2 linked regions of the Marichromatium purpuratum 984 genome follow. Each later gene encodes a partner of the first gene's protein in a complex. Links are inferred from orthologs where the notes say so. Each region holds a gene or a part of one and is shown in the gene's direction. Other genes may lie near its edges. The genes, in order: MARPU_RS13230 and accD.

Region 1 (5,846 bases):
GCGGTAGCGGCGCTCGAGCGCGTCGTAGGCGTCGATCCGCCGATCGCGCAGGAAGGGCCAGATGCGGCGCACGGTCTCGCTGCGGGCGCGATCGATGGTGACGATCAGGGTCTCGGTGCGATCGGCCCCGGCGCGCGCGAGCAGCTCGCCCTGGGGACCGCAGACGAAGGAGTTGCCCCAGAAGTGCGCTCCGGCGCCACCCGCCGCCGGATCGGGCTCGAAGCCGATGCGGTTGCAGGCGGCCAGCGGCAGGCCGTTGGCCACCGCGTGACCACGCTGTACCGTCATCCAGGCGTCGAGCTGGCGCGCCTGCTCCTCGGCCTCGTCACGCGGGTCCCAGCCGATGGCGGTGGGGTAGAGCAGCAGCTCGGCCCCGGCGAGCGCCATCAGCCGCGCCGCCTCCGGGTACCACTGGTCCCAGCACACCAGCACCCCGAGCCGACCGACACTGGTGTCGATCGGGGTGAAACCGAGATCGCCGGGGGTGAAGTAGAACTTCTCGTAGTAGCCCGGGTCGTCGGGGATGTGCATCTTGCGATAGCGCCCGGCGAGGCGCCCGTCGCTGTCGAGTACCACGGCGGTGTTGTGATAGAGCCCGGGGGCGCGGCGCTCGAACAGCGAGCCGACGATCACCACCCCGAGTTCGGCGGCGAGTGTGCCGAGGTACGCGGTGCTGGGGCCAGGGATGGGCTCGGCGAGATCGAACAGCGCAGGGTCTTCCTGCTGACAGAAATAGGGTCCGTTGTGCAGTTCCTGGAGCAGCACCAACTGCGCGCCCTCGGCGGCAGCCGCGCGACAGGCCGTGGCGCAGGCGTCGAGATTGGCCTCGAGGCCGCCCTGATCGGCCTGCTGGACGAGCGCGATGGTCAGTGGGGATGCGGTCATGGACGAAACCTCTGCGAAGCGACGGCGGACGAGGCGCGGATTATCCGCCACGGCGGGGTTCGTCGCCAGCTTCCAGGCGCCAGGTGCCAGCTATCAGCCACCAGCCTCCAGTGGACGTGCTTGCTGAGCGCTGTCGCTTGAGACAAGCGCACTGGAGGCTGGGTGCTGGCGGCCGGGTGCTTTCCCTGGCGGCTGGCGGCTGGCGGCTGGCGCGGTTAGAGTGCCCCGGATCCGTGGGCGCCGCTGGCGTCGCTCTGCGCAGTGCTTCGTTTCCGCATGGCCAACTTCCACACCCATATCAATGTCGGCATCTTCGTCAGTGGCGCCAGCGTGCTCGGTCTGCATGCCGCCGGGCTGGTCGAGCAGGGACAGACCCTGCCGCTGTTCGCGCTCGGGGTCGGCGCCAGTCTGTTGCCCGATGTCGACTCCGACACCTCGCGCCCGGTGCGCGCCTTCTTCACCGTGCTCGGGGCCGGACTGGCCTTCGCCATGACCCTGCCGCTGGTGGGGCAGCTGTTGCTGTTCGAGCTGGCGCTGGTATGGATCGGGGTGTTCCTCTGCGTTCGCTACGGCTTCTTCGAGCTGTTCACCCGCTTCACCGTGCACCGCGGGATCTGGCATTCCTGGCTCGCCGCCGGGGTGTGGGCGCTGGCGACGGTCAATGCCGCCCACTGGTTGTTCGAGCAGCCGGCGCGGGCGGCCTGGGTGGCCGGGCTGATGGTGGCGATCGGCTATCTCACCCATCTCCTGCTCGACGAGCTGTTCAGCGTCGATCTGCTCAACAGCCGGATCAAGCGCTCCTTCGGCACCGCGCTCAAGCCGCTGAGCCTGAACGACCCGCTGAGCAGCCTGACCCTGCTCGCGCTGGCCGTCTGGCTGGCCTGGATCGCGCCGGACCCGGGTGACTGGCCGGCCTTCGATCGGACCGTCTCCGGCATCCAGGCGTTGTGGCTGGGGCTCGGCGATGAACTTGGCGGCTGGCAGCGGGCGCTGGCGCGGCTGTTCGAGTAGGGGTTATCAGTCGTCAGCGACCAGTTGCCCGCCGCCAGTCGCCAGTTGCCAGTCGTCAGCCATCAGTCGCCAGTCGTCAGCCACCAGTTGCCAGCCGTCAGTCGTTAGCCATCAGCCGTCAGCCATCAGCCACCAGTTGCCAGCCGCCAGCCGCCAGTTGCCAGTTGCCAGTTGCCAGTCGTCAGCCATCAGTCGCCAGCCATCAGTTGCCAGCCGTCAGTCGTCAGCCGTCAGCCGTCAGCCGTCAGCTGCCAGCCACCGGTCGCTATCGGGGCGCAGGCGTTGGTCTCTCACGACGCCCTGAAGGCACCGCTACTGGCGGCTGAGAGCGGGTGGCTGGTGACCGATTATTGGCACCGGAATCGTCTCGTCCGACGGCGCGCTTTTGCGGCTTTTTCCCGTCGGGGTGGCTGATTCTCGGGGGTTGGGACGGGTTTTTCTGCTGGTTTGCTGTAAACGCCTGGTGCTGTTCGAATTTGGCGGCATTTACCTGCCTGATCGCGGATCTTGGTCGAAATCCTGAGGTCATGTCGGTTAAGTACGCGAAATCACCTTCGAGACGTCGCATGGCCCGGTGCTCGGCTGTCCGGTGCGGTCGTGCAGAGCCTGGTGCATGATGCTGTACTCACTGCGATCGCTGCGCTAGATTGGCAGGTTGCTGTGTGGCCGCGGGCATGCGCCCGTGCCGGGGTCGAGCCGGGTGGATGGGGCGACGAGGTCGGTCCCGCAACGCCCGAGCCGGGGTGTCGTTGCGATGGCCCCTCGGTGCTCGATCGCTGCCTGATGACGGGGCGCCGTATGCGGAGTCATCCGTGGGCGATCCACGCGTAACTCTCAAGACGATGTAGTGGGGCTATGGATCTCAATTTCCTCGATTTCGAACAACCCATCGCAGAGCTCGAGGCGAAGATCGAAGAACTTCGCCTGGTCGGCCACGACAACGAACTCAATATCCAGGAGGAGATCGAGCGTCTCCAGACCAAGTGTGTGGCGCTCACCGAGTCGATCTTCTCCTCGCTGACGCCGTGGCAGATCTCGCAGCTTTCGCGTCATCCGCAGCGTCCCTATCTGCTCGATTATGTGCGCCGGATCTTCGATGAGTTCCACGAGCTGCACGGCGATCGCGCCTTCGCCGACGATTCGGCCATCGTCGGAGGGTTGGCGCGGCTCGACGGGCGGCCGGTGATGGTGATCGGTCACCAGAAGGGGCGCGATACCAAGGAGAAGATCCAGCGCAACTTCGGCATGCCGCGTCCCGAGGGTTACCGCAAGGCGCTGCGCCTGATGGAGATGGCCGAGCGCTTCTCGATACCGGTGCTGACCTTCATCGACACCCCCGGCGCCTATCCTGGCGTCGGTGCCGAGGAGCGTGGTCAGAGCGAGGCGATCGCGCGCAACCTGCGCGAGATGTCGCGGCTGCGTACCCCGGTCCTCAGCACCGTGATCGGCGAGGGCGGTTCGGGCGGGGCGCTGGCGATCGGCGTCGGCGACTGGCTGGGGATGCTGCAGTTCAGCACCTACTCGGTGATCTCGCCCGAGGGTTGCGCCTCGATCCTGTGGAAGAGCGCCGACAAGGCCCAGCTCGCCGCCGAGGCGATGGCGATCACCTCCGACAAGCTGCTCGAGCAGGGGCTGATCGACGAGATCATCAAGGAGCCCTCGGGTGGTGCGCATCGCGACCCCGACGCCAACGCCGCCGCGCTCAAGGCGGTGCTGGTGAAGCGGCTCGACGAACTCGCCGCGGTCGACCTCGACACCCTGGTGGCCAAGCGCCATCAGCGCCTGATGGGCTTCGGTCGCTTCAAGGAGTGAGGTGGACGCGCTCGACCCCGAGCGCCTCGCCGTCGACCTGGCCGCGCTCGGTGGCCGGGGGCGTTGCTGGATCGCCTACAGCGGTGGACTCGACTCCACCGTGCTGCTGCACGCGCTGACCCGGGCGCCACTGGCGCGCCCGCTCGGCGCCATCCACATCGATCACGGCCTGCAGCCAGTGGCGCGGGACTGGCGTCGGCACTGTCGTGAGCGCTGTCGCGTGCTCGGGGTGCGTTTCGTCGCCCGCGCCCTGGCGCTCTCGCCGCCCCCTGGCGAGAGCCTCGAGGCCCATGCCCGCGCGGCGCGCTATCGCGCCTTCGCCGCGCTGCTCGACGACGACGAGCTGCTGCTGACCGCCCATCATCTCGACGACCAGGCCGAGACCCTGCTGCTCGCACTGCTGCGAGGCAGCGGGGTGCACGGGCTGGCGGCGATGCCGGGATGCGCGCTGCTCGGTCGGGGGCGCTTGGTGCGCCCGCTGCTCGGGGTGTCGCGCGCGCAGCTGCTCGATTACGCCCGGCGTCATCGGCTCGACTGGATCGAGGATCCGAGCAACGACGCCCTCCATCACGATCGCAACCTGCTGCGCCACCAGGTGCTGCCGCTGCTGCGCGGCCGCTGGCCGGCGGCGGCGTCCACCATCGCGCGCAGCGCGGCGCACTGTGCCGAGGCGGCGACGCTGATCGATCGCCAGGCTGGGTGCGATCTCGCCGCCGTCGCCGGCGCCGTGCCCGGCAGCCTCTCGGTGGCCGGTCTGTCCGGGCTGGAGCCCCCGGCGCGGCGGGCGGTGGCGCGGCTGTGGCTGCGGCGTCAGGGCTTTGCGGTGCCGGGGCGGGCGCGGCTCGAACGGGTCGTCGGCGAGCTGTTGACGGCGCGCGTCGATGCCGCGCCGCAGGTGGCCTGGGCCGGCTGCGAGGTGCGCCGCTATCGCGACGACCTCTATGCGCTGCAACCGCTGCCGAGGCCGCCGGATGCGGCTCTACGCTGGGTGTCGGGGCGCGAGTTGGTGCTGCCGCATGGACTGGGCGAGTTACAGGTGAGCGGCGCCGAGATGGCGCTGGAGGTGCGCTTCGGTGTCGGTGGGCGGTGTCGCCCGCGCCCGGGCGGGCCGCTGCGCTCGCTCAAGAAGATCTTTCAGGAGGCCGGGGTGCCGCCCTGGCTGCGCCCGCTGGTGCCGTTGCTGTTCGTCGCCGGGACCGATCGACTGGTCGCGGTCGCCGGGGTCTGCGGCTGTCACCCGGAGCAGGCCGGGGCGCCGGGCTGGCTGCGCTGGTCGGGGCACCCCTGGGGCGCGCTCGGGGTGTTTCGCGAGGTCTGCGAGATCGGGCGCGCCGCCGGGGGGGAGGGCGCTCAGTAGAGCGCGGTCATCATCTTGGCGCGATAGCGCGCGACCAGGTCGCCGTCGCCGCCGAGCAGGTCGAACACCGCGAGCATGCCCTTGCGCCCGGCGTCCTCGCCATAGCCGCGATCGCGCTTCATCAGCTCGAGCAGCAGTTCCAGCGCGGTGGCGTGATCGCCCTGGCTCACCGCACGGGCAGCGAGTTGATAGCGGGCCTCGCTGTCGGTGGCATCGGCCTCGAGACGGGCGCGCAGCGTCGCCTCGTCAGCGGCGTCGACGAGCGCGGCGGCGAAGCGCAGCCGGCCACGCAGGGCATTGACCTCGGGGTCGTTGGCCAGCTCGATCGGCAGCCGATCGATCGCCGCCTCGGCCTCGGTGACCTCGCCGCGCGCGGCGCGCAGCTCGACCTCGAGCAGGGCGATGCGGTTGTTCTCCGGGTCCTCGGCGCGGGCCTGTTCGAGCTGTGCGGCGGCCTGCTCGAGTGCGCCCTCGGCGATACTGGTGCGGGCCTGCTCGAGCAGCCCGCTCGAGGCGCGGGGGATGTGGCGATCGAGGAACTCGCGGATCTCTCCCTCGGGCAGCGCGCCCATGAACTCGTCGACCGGCTGGCCGTCCTTGTAGAGCCGTACCGTGGGCAGGCTGCGCACGCCGAACTGTGCGGCCAGCGTCTGCTCCTCCTCGGTGTTGACCTTGGCGAGCAGGAAGCGCCCGGCGTAGCGCTCGGCCAGCCCGGTGAGCAGCGGCATCAGCATGCGACAGGGGGCGCACCAGTCGGCCCAGAAGTCGACCAGCACCGGGC
Region 2 (6,048 bases), 1.6 Mb from region 1 along the record:
AGGAGTCGGCGCCGGTCGAGGCGGCACGCGCCACCGGTGACGGCGGTCTCGGTGATGAGCGGGCGGCGGTCCCGCGCCCGTCCGCCCCGGAGGCGCCGAGCGATTCCGACGGGGCGTCGAAGCCCGCCGTCGACGATGACTCCGAACTGATGCTGACCCTGGAGGATCTCGACGGTTTCTCCGATACCGACCTGGCGCCGCAGAGCACGCCCCAGCCGCTCGCCCCCGAGCCCTCTGCCCGTCCCGCGGGTGGCGGTGAGGTCAAGCCGGTGGCCGACACCGATCCGAGCGAGTTCCTGCTCTCGCAGTGGGAGATGGACTCCGGGCTGTGGGACGAGAACGCCACCAAGCTCGATCTCGCCCGCGCCTATCTCGATATGGACGATAAGGAGGCCGCGCGCGGGATCCTCGAAGAGGTGCTCGCCGACGGTCGCGAGGACCAGCGCCAGGAGGCCCGTCAACTCCTCGACAAGCTGGGGTGACGGGTCGCGCATGAAACGATCGACAGCCCCCGCGTCGCGGGGGTGGGACACGTCCGTGTCCCTGCAGTTATTCACAGGAGAGAGACCGGCGTGACGCCTGGACGAATCGTGATGGGCGTCGAGTACGACGGCTCTGATTTTCACGGCTGGCAGACCCAGGTCGGGGTGCGTACCGTGCAACAATGCCTGGAGGCGGCGATCTCGCGGGTGGCCGATCATCCGCTCGGTGTACAGTGCGCCGGGCGCACCGACACCGGCGTCCATGCCTTCGAGCAGGTGGTGCACTTCGACACCACCGCCTCGCGCAGCGAGCGCTCCTGGGTGCTCGGCACCAACGTCAACCTGCCGCCCGACGTGGCGGTGCGCTGGGCGCACCGGGTCGAAGGCGACTTCCACGCGCGTTTCAGCGCAGTGGCGCGCCATTATCGCTATCAGCTGCAGGTGCGCCGCACCCGCTCGCCGCTCGCGCGCAATCGCGCCGTGTGGGTCCACGATGCGCTCGATCTGGCGCGGATGCGCGAGGCTGCGCGCGCGCTGGTCGGCGAGCACGACTTCTCCAGCTTCCGCGCCGTGGCCTGCCAGGCCAAGAGTCCGGTGCGCCGGGTGCACTATCTCGAGGTCGACGCCGAGGACGATCTGGTGATCCTGCGTATCGGCGCCAACGGCTTCCTCCATCACATGGTGCGTAACATCGCCGGGGTGCTGGTGGCGATCGGCCGCGGCGAGGCCGAGGTCGGCTGGACTCGTGAGCTTCTGGCGGTGCGTGATCGTACCCTCGGTGGCGTTACCGCGCCGCCCCAGGGGCTGTTCTTCGTGCGCGCCGACTATCCCGAGCACGTCGCCCTGCCGCAGGCGGCGTATCGTACGCCGTTGCAGCGACTGGCGGCGGACTGAGGCTCTGGGAGGTTTACGCCATGATCAGAACCCGGGTTAAGATCTGTGGGCTGACCTGTGCCGCGGATATCGACGCGGTGAGCGTTGCCGGCGCCGATGCCGTCGGATTGGTGTTCCATCCCGACAGCCCGCGCGCCGTCTCCATCGCGCAGGCACGGGCGCTGTGCGAGCGGTTACCGCCCTTCGTCACCGCCGTGGGCCTGTTCGTCGACGCCGACCCCGAGCGAGTGCGCGAGACCCTGCGCCAGGTGCCGCTGGAGCTGCTGCAGTTCCACGGCGAGGAGCCGCCCGAGTATTGCGCGGCCTTCGCGCGGCGCTGGATCAAGGCGGTACGGATGCGCCCGGGCATCCTGCTCGAGGCGGTGCGCGCGCGCTATGCCGGCGCCGCCGGGCTGCTGCTCGATACCTATCGCGCCGGGGTCGCCGGGGGCACCGGTGAGCGTTTCGACTGGGCGCGGATCCCGCAGGCGCTGCGCGGCGAGATCGTGCTCGCCGGTGGTCTCGCGCCGGACAACGTCGCCGCGGCGATCGCCGCGGTGCGGCCCTTCGGCGTCGATGTCAGTGGTGGCGTCGAGGCGTCGAAAGGGGTCAAGGATCACGCAAAGATTTCCGCCTTCATGACAGGGGTAAGAGATGGCGACAGATGCCGATAGCACGCGTCCGCTGAGCCAGCGGGCCGCCAGCCAGGGGCACTACGACCTGCCCGACGCCGATGGTCACTTCGGACCCTATGGCGGTACCTTCGTGCCCGAGACGCTGGTCTATGCGCTCGATGAGTTGCGCGAGGCCTATGAGCGGTTTCGCGAGGATCCCGAGTTCCTCGCCGAACTCGACGCCGACCTGCGCGACTACGTCGGTCGTCCCTCGGCGCTCTATCACGCCAAGCGCTGGAGCCGCGAACTCGGCGGCGCGCAGATCTATCTCAAGCGCGAGGACCTCAATCACACCGGTGCGCACAAGGTCAACAACACCATCGGCCAGGCGCTGCTGGCGCGGCGCATGGGCAAGACCCGGATTATCGCCGAGACCGGTGCCGGTCAGCACGGCGTGGCCACCGCCACGGTCGCCGCGCGGCTCGGGCTCGAGTGCGTGGTCTACATGGGCGAGGTCGACGTCGCCCGCCAGGAGGCCAACGTCTATCGCATGCGTCTGCTCGGCGCCGAGGTGGTGCCGGTCAAGTCCGGCTCGCGCACCCTCAAGGACGCGATGAACGAGGCGATGCGCGACTGGGTCACCAACATCGACAACACCTTCTACATCATCGGTACGGTCGCCGGGCCACACCCCTATCCGGCGATGGTGCGCGATTTCCAGACGGTGATCGGCCGCGAGGCGCGGGCGCAGATGCTCGAGCGCACCGGGCGCCTGCCCGATGCCCTGGTCGCCTGTGTCGGCGGCGGCTCCAACGCCATCGGCCTGTTCCACCCCTTCCTCGGCGACACCTCGGTGGCGATCTACGGGGTCGAGGCCGGCGGCGAGGGCATCGCCAGCGGCCGTCACGCCGCGCCGTTGTGCGCCGGTACCCCCGGGGTGCTGCACGGCAACCGCACCTATCTGATGGAGGACGCCGACGGTCAGATCATTGAGACCCACTCGATCTCGGCCGGGCTCGACTATCCCGGTGTCGGTCCCGAGCACGCCTGGCTCAAGGACTGCGGTCGGGTCAGCTATGACGCGGTCACCGATGCCGAGGTGATCGCCGCTTTCCATCACCTCACCCGCACCGAGGGCATCATTCCCGCGCTCGAGTCCAGCCATGCGCTGGCCTATGTGCAGAAAATCGCCCCCGGGATGCGCCCCGATCAGAGCATCCTGGTGAATCTCTCCGGTCGCGGGGACAAGGACATGCACACGGTCGCCAAACTCGATGGGTTGACGCTATGAGCCGGATCTCGACACGTTTTGAACAGCTGCGCGCGACGCATCGCACTGCGCTGATCCCCTTCATCACCGCCGGCGACCCACGTCCCGAGACCACCGTCGAGCTGATGCACGCGATGGTCGCTGCCGGCGCCGACCTGATCGAGCTGGGGGTGCCGTTCTCCGACCCCATCGCCGACGGCCCGGTGATCCAACGCGCCACCGAGCGCGCCCTCGCGCGCGGTGTCTCGCTCGCCGACGTGCTGGAGATGGTGCGCCAGTTCCGCGAGCGTGATGCCGATACCCCGGTGGTAGCCATGGGCTATCTCAATCCGATCGAGGTGATGGGCTATGGGCGCTTCGCCCGCGCCGCCGCCGCGGCCGGGCTCGACGGTGTGCTGATCGTCGACGTGCCCCCGGAGGAGGGGCACGAGCTGGTCCAGGCGCTGCGGACCGAGTCGGTCGATCTGGTCTATCTGCTGGCGCCGACCTCGACCGAGCGGCGGATCTCGCGCATCGGCGAGGTCGCCTCGGGCTTCGTCTACTACGTCTCGGTCAAGGGCGTGACCGGGGCGGCCAATCTCGACGCCGACGAGGTGGCCGCCAAGGTCGAGACCATCCGCGCGCGCATCCCGCTGCCGGTCGGTGTCGGCTTTGGCATCAAGGACGGCGAGACCGCTGCGCGGGTGGCCGCTGTTGCCGACGCGGTGATCGTCGGCAGCGCCATCGTCAAGCGGATCGAGGCGCTGGCCGAGACGCCCGAGGCGATCCCGCCGACCATTGGGGACTTCATCGCCGAGCTGCGTGGCGCCATCGACGCTGCCGACGCGGCCGCCAACCGACCCGAGCAGGTAACATCGTGAAGCAGGCAGTCGACAAGAGCAAAAGCTGGTTCGAGAAACTGGTCACCAGCCGCATCCGCACCGAGGCGAGCAACAAGCGCGCCGTGCCCGAGGGCGTCTGGGCCAAGTGTCCGGGCTGTCAGGCGATCCTCTATCGCGCCGAGCTCGAGCGTAATCTCGAGGTCTGCCCCAAGTGCAACCATCACAACCGTCTCACCGCGCGCAAGCGTCTCGAGGCCTTTCTCGACCCCGACTCGCGCGAGGAGATCGGCGCCGAACTCGAGTCGCTCGATCCGCTTAAGTTCAAGGACCTGAAGAAGTACAAGGATCGCATCGCTCAGGCGCAGAAGCTAAGCGGCGAGAGGGAGGCGTTGATCACCATGCGCGGTGAACTCAAGGGCGAGCCGATCGTGGCCAGCGCCTTCGAGTTCAAGTTCATGGGCGGTTCTATGGGGTCGGTGGTCGGCGAGCGCTTCGTGCGCGGCGTGGAGGCGGCGATCGAGCAGTCCTCGCCCTATGTCTGCTTCTCCGCCAGTGGTGGCGCGCGGATGCAGGAGAGCCTGTTCTCGCTGATGCAGATGGCCAAGACCAGCGCGGCGCTCGGGCGCATGCGCGAGCGTGGACTGCCCTTCGTCTCGGTGCTCACCGACCCGACCATGGGCGGCGTCTCGGCCAGTCTGGCGATGCTCGGCGACATCAACATCGCCGAGCCCGGCGCGCTGATCGGCTTTGCCGGGCCGCGGGTGATCGAGCAGACCGTGCACGAGAAGCTCCCCGAGGGCTTCCAGCGCAGCGAGTTCCTGCTCGAGAAGGGGGCGATCGACATGATCCTCGATCGTCGCGACCTGCGCGAGCGGGTCGCCGACCTGTTGGCGATCCTCGGCCATCGGCCGCGCTACTGCCGTACCGTGGTGCCGGTCTGACGATGCGCTTCGACACTCTGGATGCCTGGCTCGACTGGCAGGCCGCGCTGCACCCGCGGACGATGGAGCTGGGACTCGATCGGGTCCGCGCGGTGTGGCGGCGTCTCGAACATGGTTCCTTCGCCTGCCCGGTGATCTCCGTCGCCGGCACTAACGGCAAGGGCTCCTGCGTGGCCATGCTCGAGGCCACCGCGCTGGCTGCCGGCTATCGCTGCGGCACCTACGGTTCGCCGCATCTGGTGCACTACAACGAGCGTATCCGCATCGACGGCGAGCCGGTCGACGACGCCGCATTGATCGGTGCCTTCGACCGTATCGACCAGGCCCGGGGCGAGATCTCGCTGACCTATTTCGAGTTCGCCACCCTGGCCGCGCTCGATCTCTTCGCGCGCGCCGGGCTCGATCTGGTGGTGCTCGAGGTCGGGCTCGGCGGACGGCTCGATGCGGTCAACCTGATCGATGCCGATGTTGCCGTGGTGACCTCGATCGGACTCGACCATACCGATTGGCTGGGTGAGAGCCTCGATGACATCGCCCGCGAGAAGGCGGGGATCTTCCGTCCCGCTCGCGCCGCGGTGATCGGTCAGCGCGACGCGCCGGCGGCCCTGCGCGAGGCCGCGCTCGGCTGCGGCGCGCGCCCACTGCAGCAGGGCGTGGAGTTCGACCGTCACGGCGCCGAGGCCGGCTGGGAGTGGCAGGGTCCCGATGGTCGCCGTCATGCGCTGCCGTTGCCGGCGATGCGCGGCGATTTCCAGCGCGACAACGCCGCTGCGGCGATCACCGCACTCGATGCCCTGCGCGAGCGCCTGCCGATCCCGCGCAACGCCCTGCGTCAGGGGCTCGGGCGCGCCCGCCTGCCGGGGCGCTTCCAGGTGTTGCCGGGGACCCCGAGTCATATCCTCGATGTCGCCCACAACGCCCAGGCTGCCGCCGCGCTGGCGACCAATCTGCGTGCCTTCGCCAGTCGTGGTCTAGCGGTGCGGGTGGTGCTGGCGATGCTCGCCGACAAGGAGCCGGAGGCGCTGTTCGCGGCGCTCGCCGATCAGG

What was found.
Region 2: the proteins of MARPU_RS13230 (region 1) and accD are in contact, whole or in part, in a solved structure (PDB 8UXZ), measured with the Escherichia coli proteins. The link is inferred for Marichromatium purpuratum 984 from one-to-one orthologs.

Annotation. Positions count from the first base shown.
Region 1 is NZ_CP007031.1:3,041,515-3,047,360, reverse strand. The notes cover bases 1,932-4,729. They hold MARPU_RS13230 (acetyl-CoA carboxylase carboxyltransferase subunit alpha), read left to right. Parts: upstream 1,932-2,751; coding sequence 2,752-3,708; downstream 3,709-4,729. Other genes in these bases: tilS (tRNA lysidine(34) synthetase TilS), read left to right, coding at 3,710-4,729. Outside these bases: MARPU_RS13240 (carbon-nitrogen hydrolase), read right to left, coding at 1-885; MARPU_RS13235 (metal-dependent hydrolase), read left to right, coding at 1,162-1,896; more of tilS, read left to right, coding at 4,730-5,065; trxA (thioredoxin), read right to left, coding at 5,059-5,846. UniProt on the Escherichia coli protein: Component of the acetyl coenzyme A carboxylase (ACC) complex. First, biotin carboxylase catalyzes the carboxylation of biotin on its carrier protein (BCCP) and then the CO(2) group is transferred by the carboxyltransferase to acetyl-CoA to form malonyl-CoA.
Region 2 is NZ_CP007031.1:1,474,824-1,480,871, forward strand. The notes cover bases 3,049-6,048. They hold accD (acetyl-CoA carboxylase, carboxyltransferase subunit beta), read left to right. Parts: upstream 3,049-4,095; coding sequence 4,096-5,001; downstream 5,002-6,048. Other genes in these bases: trpB (tryptophan synthase subunit beta), read left to right, coding at 3,049-3,260; trpA (tryptophan synthase subunit alpha), read left to right, coding at 3,257-4,099; folC (bifunctional tetrahydrofolate synthase/dihydrofolate synthase), read left to right, coding at 5,004-6,048. Outside these bases: MARPU_RS06650 (FimV/HubP family polar landmark protein), read left to right, coding at 1-482; tRNA pseudouridine(38-40) synthase TruA, read left to right, coding at 594-1,376; MARPU_RS06660 (phosphoribosylanthranilate isomerase), read left to right, coding at 1,400-2,029; more of trpB, read left to right, coding at 2,010-3,048.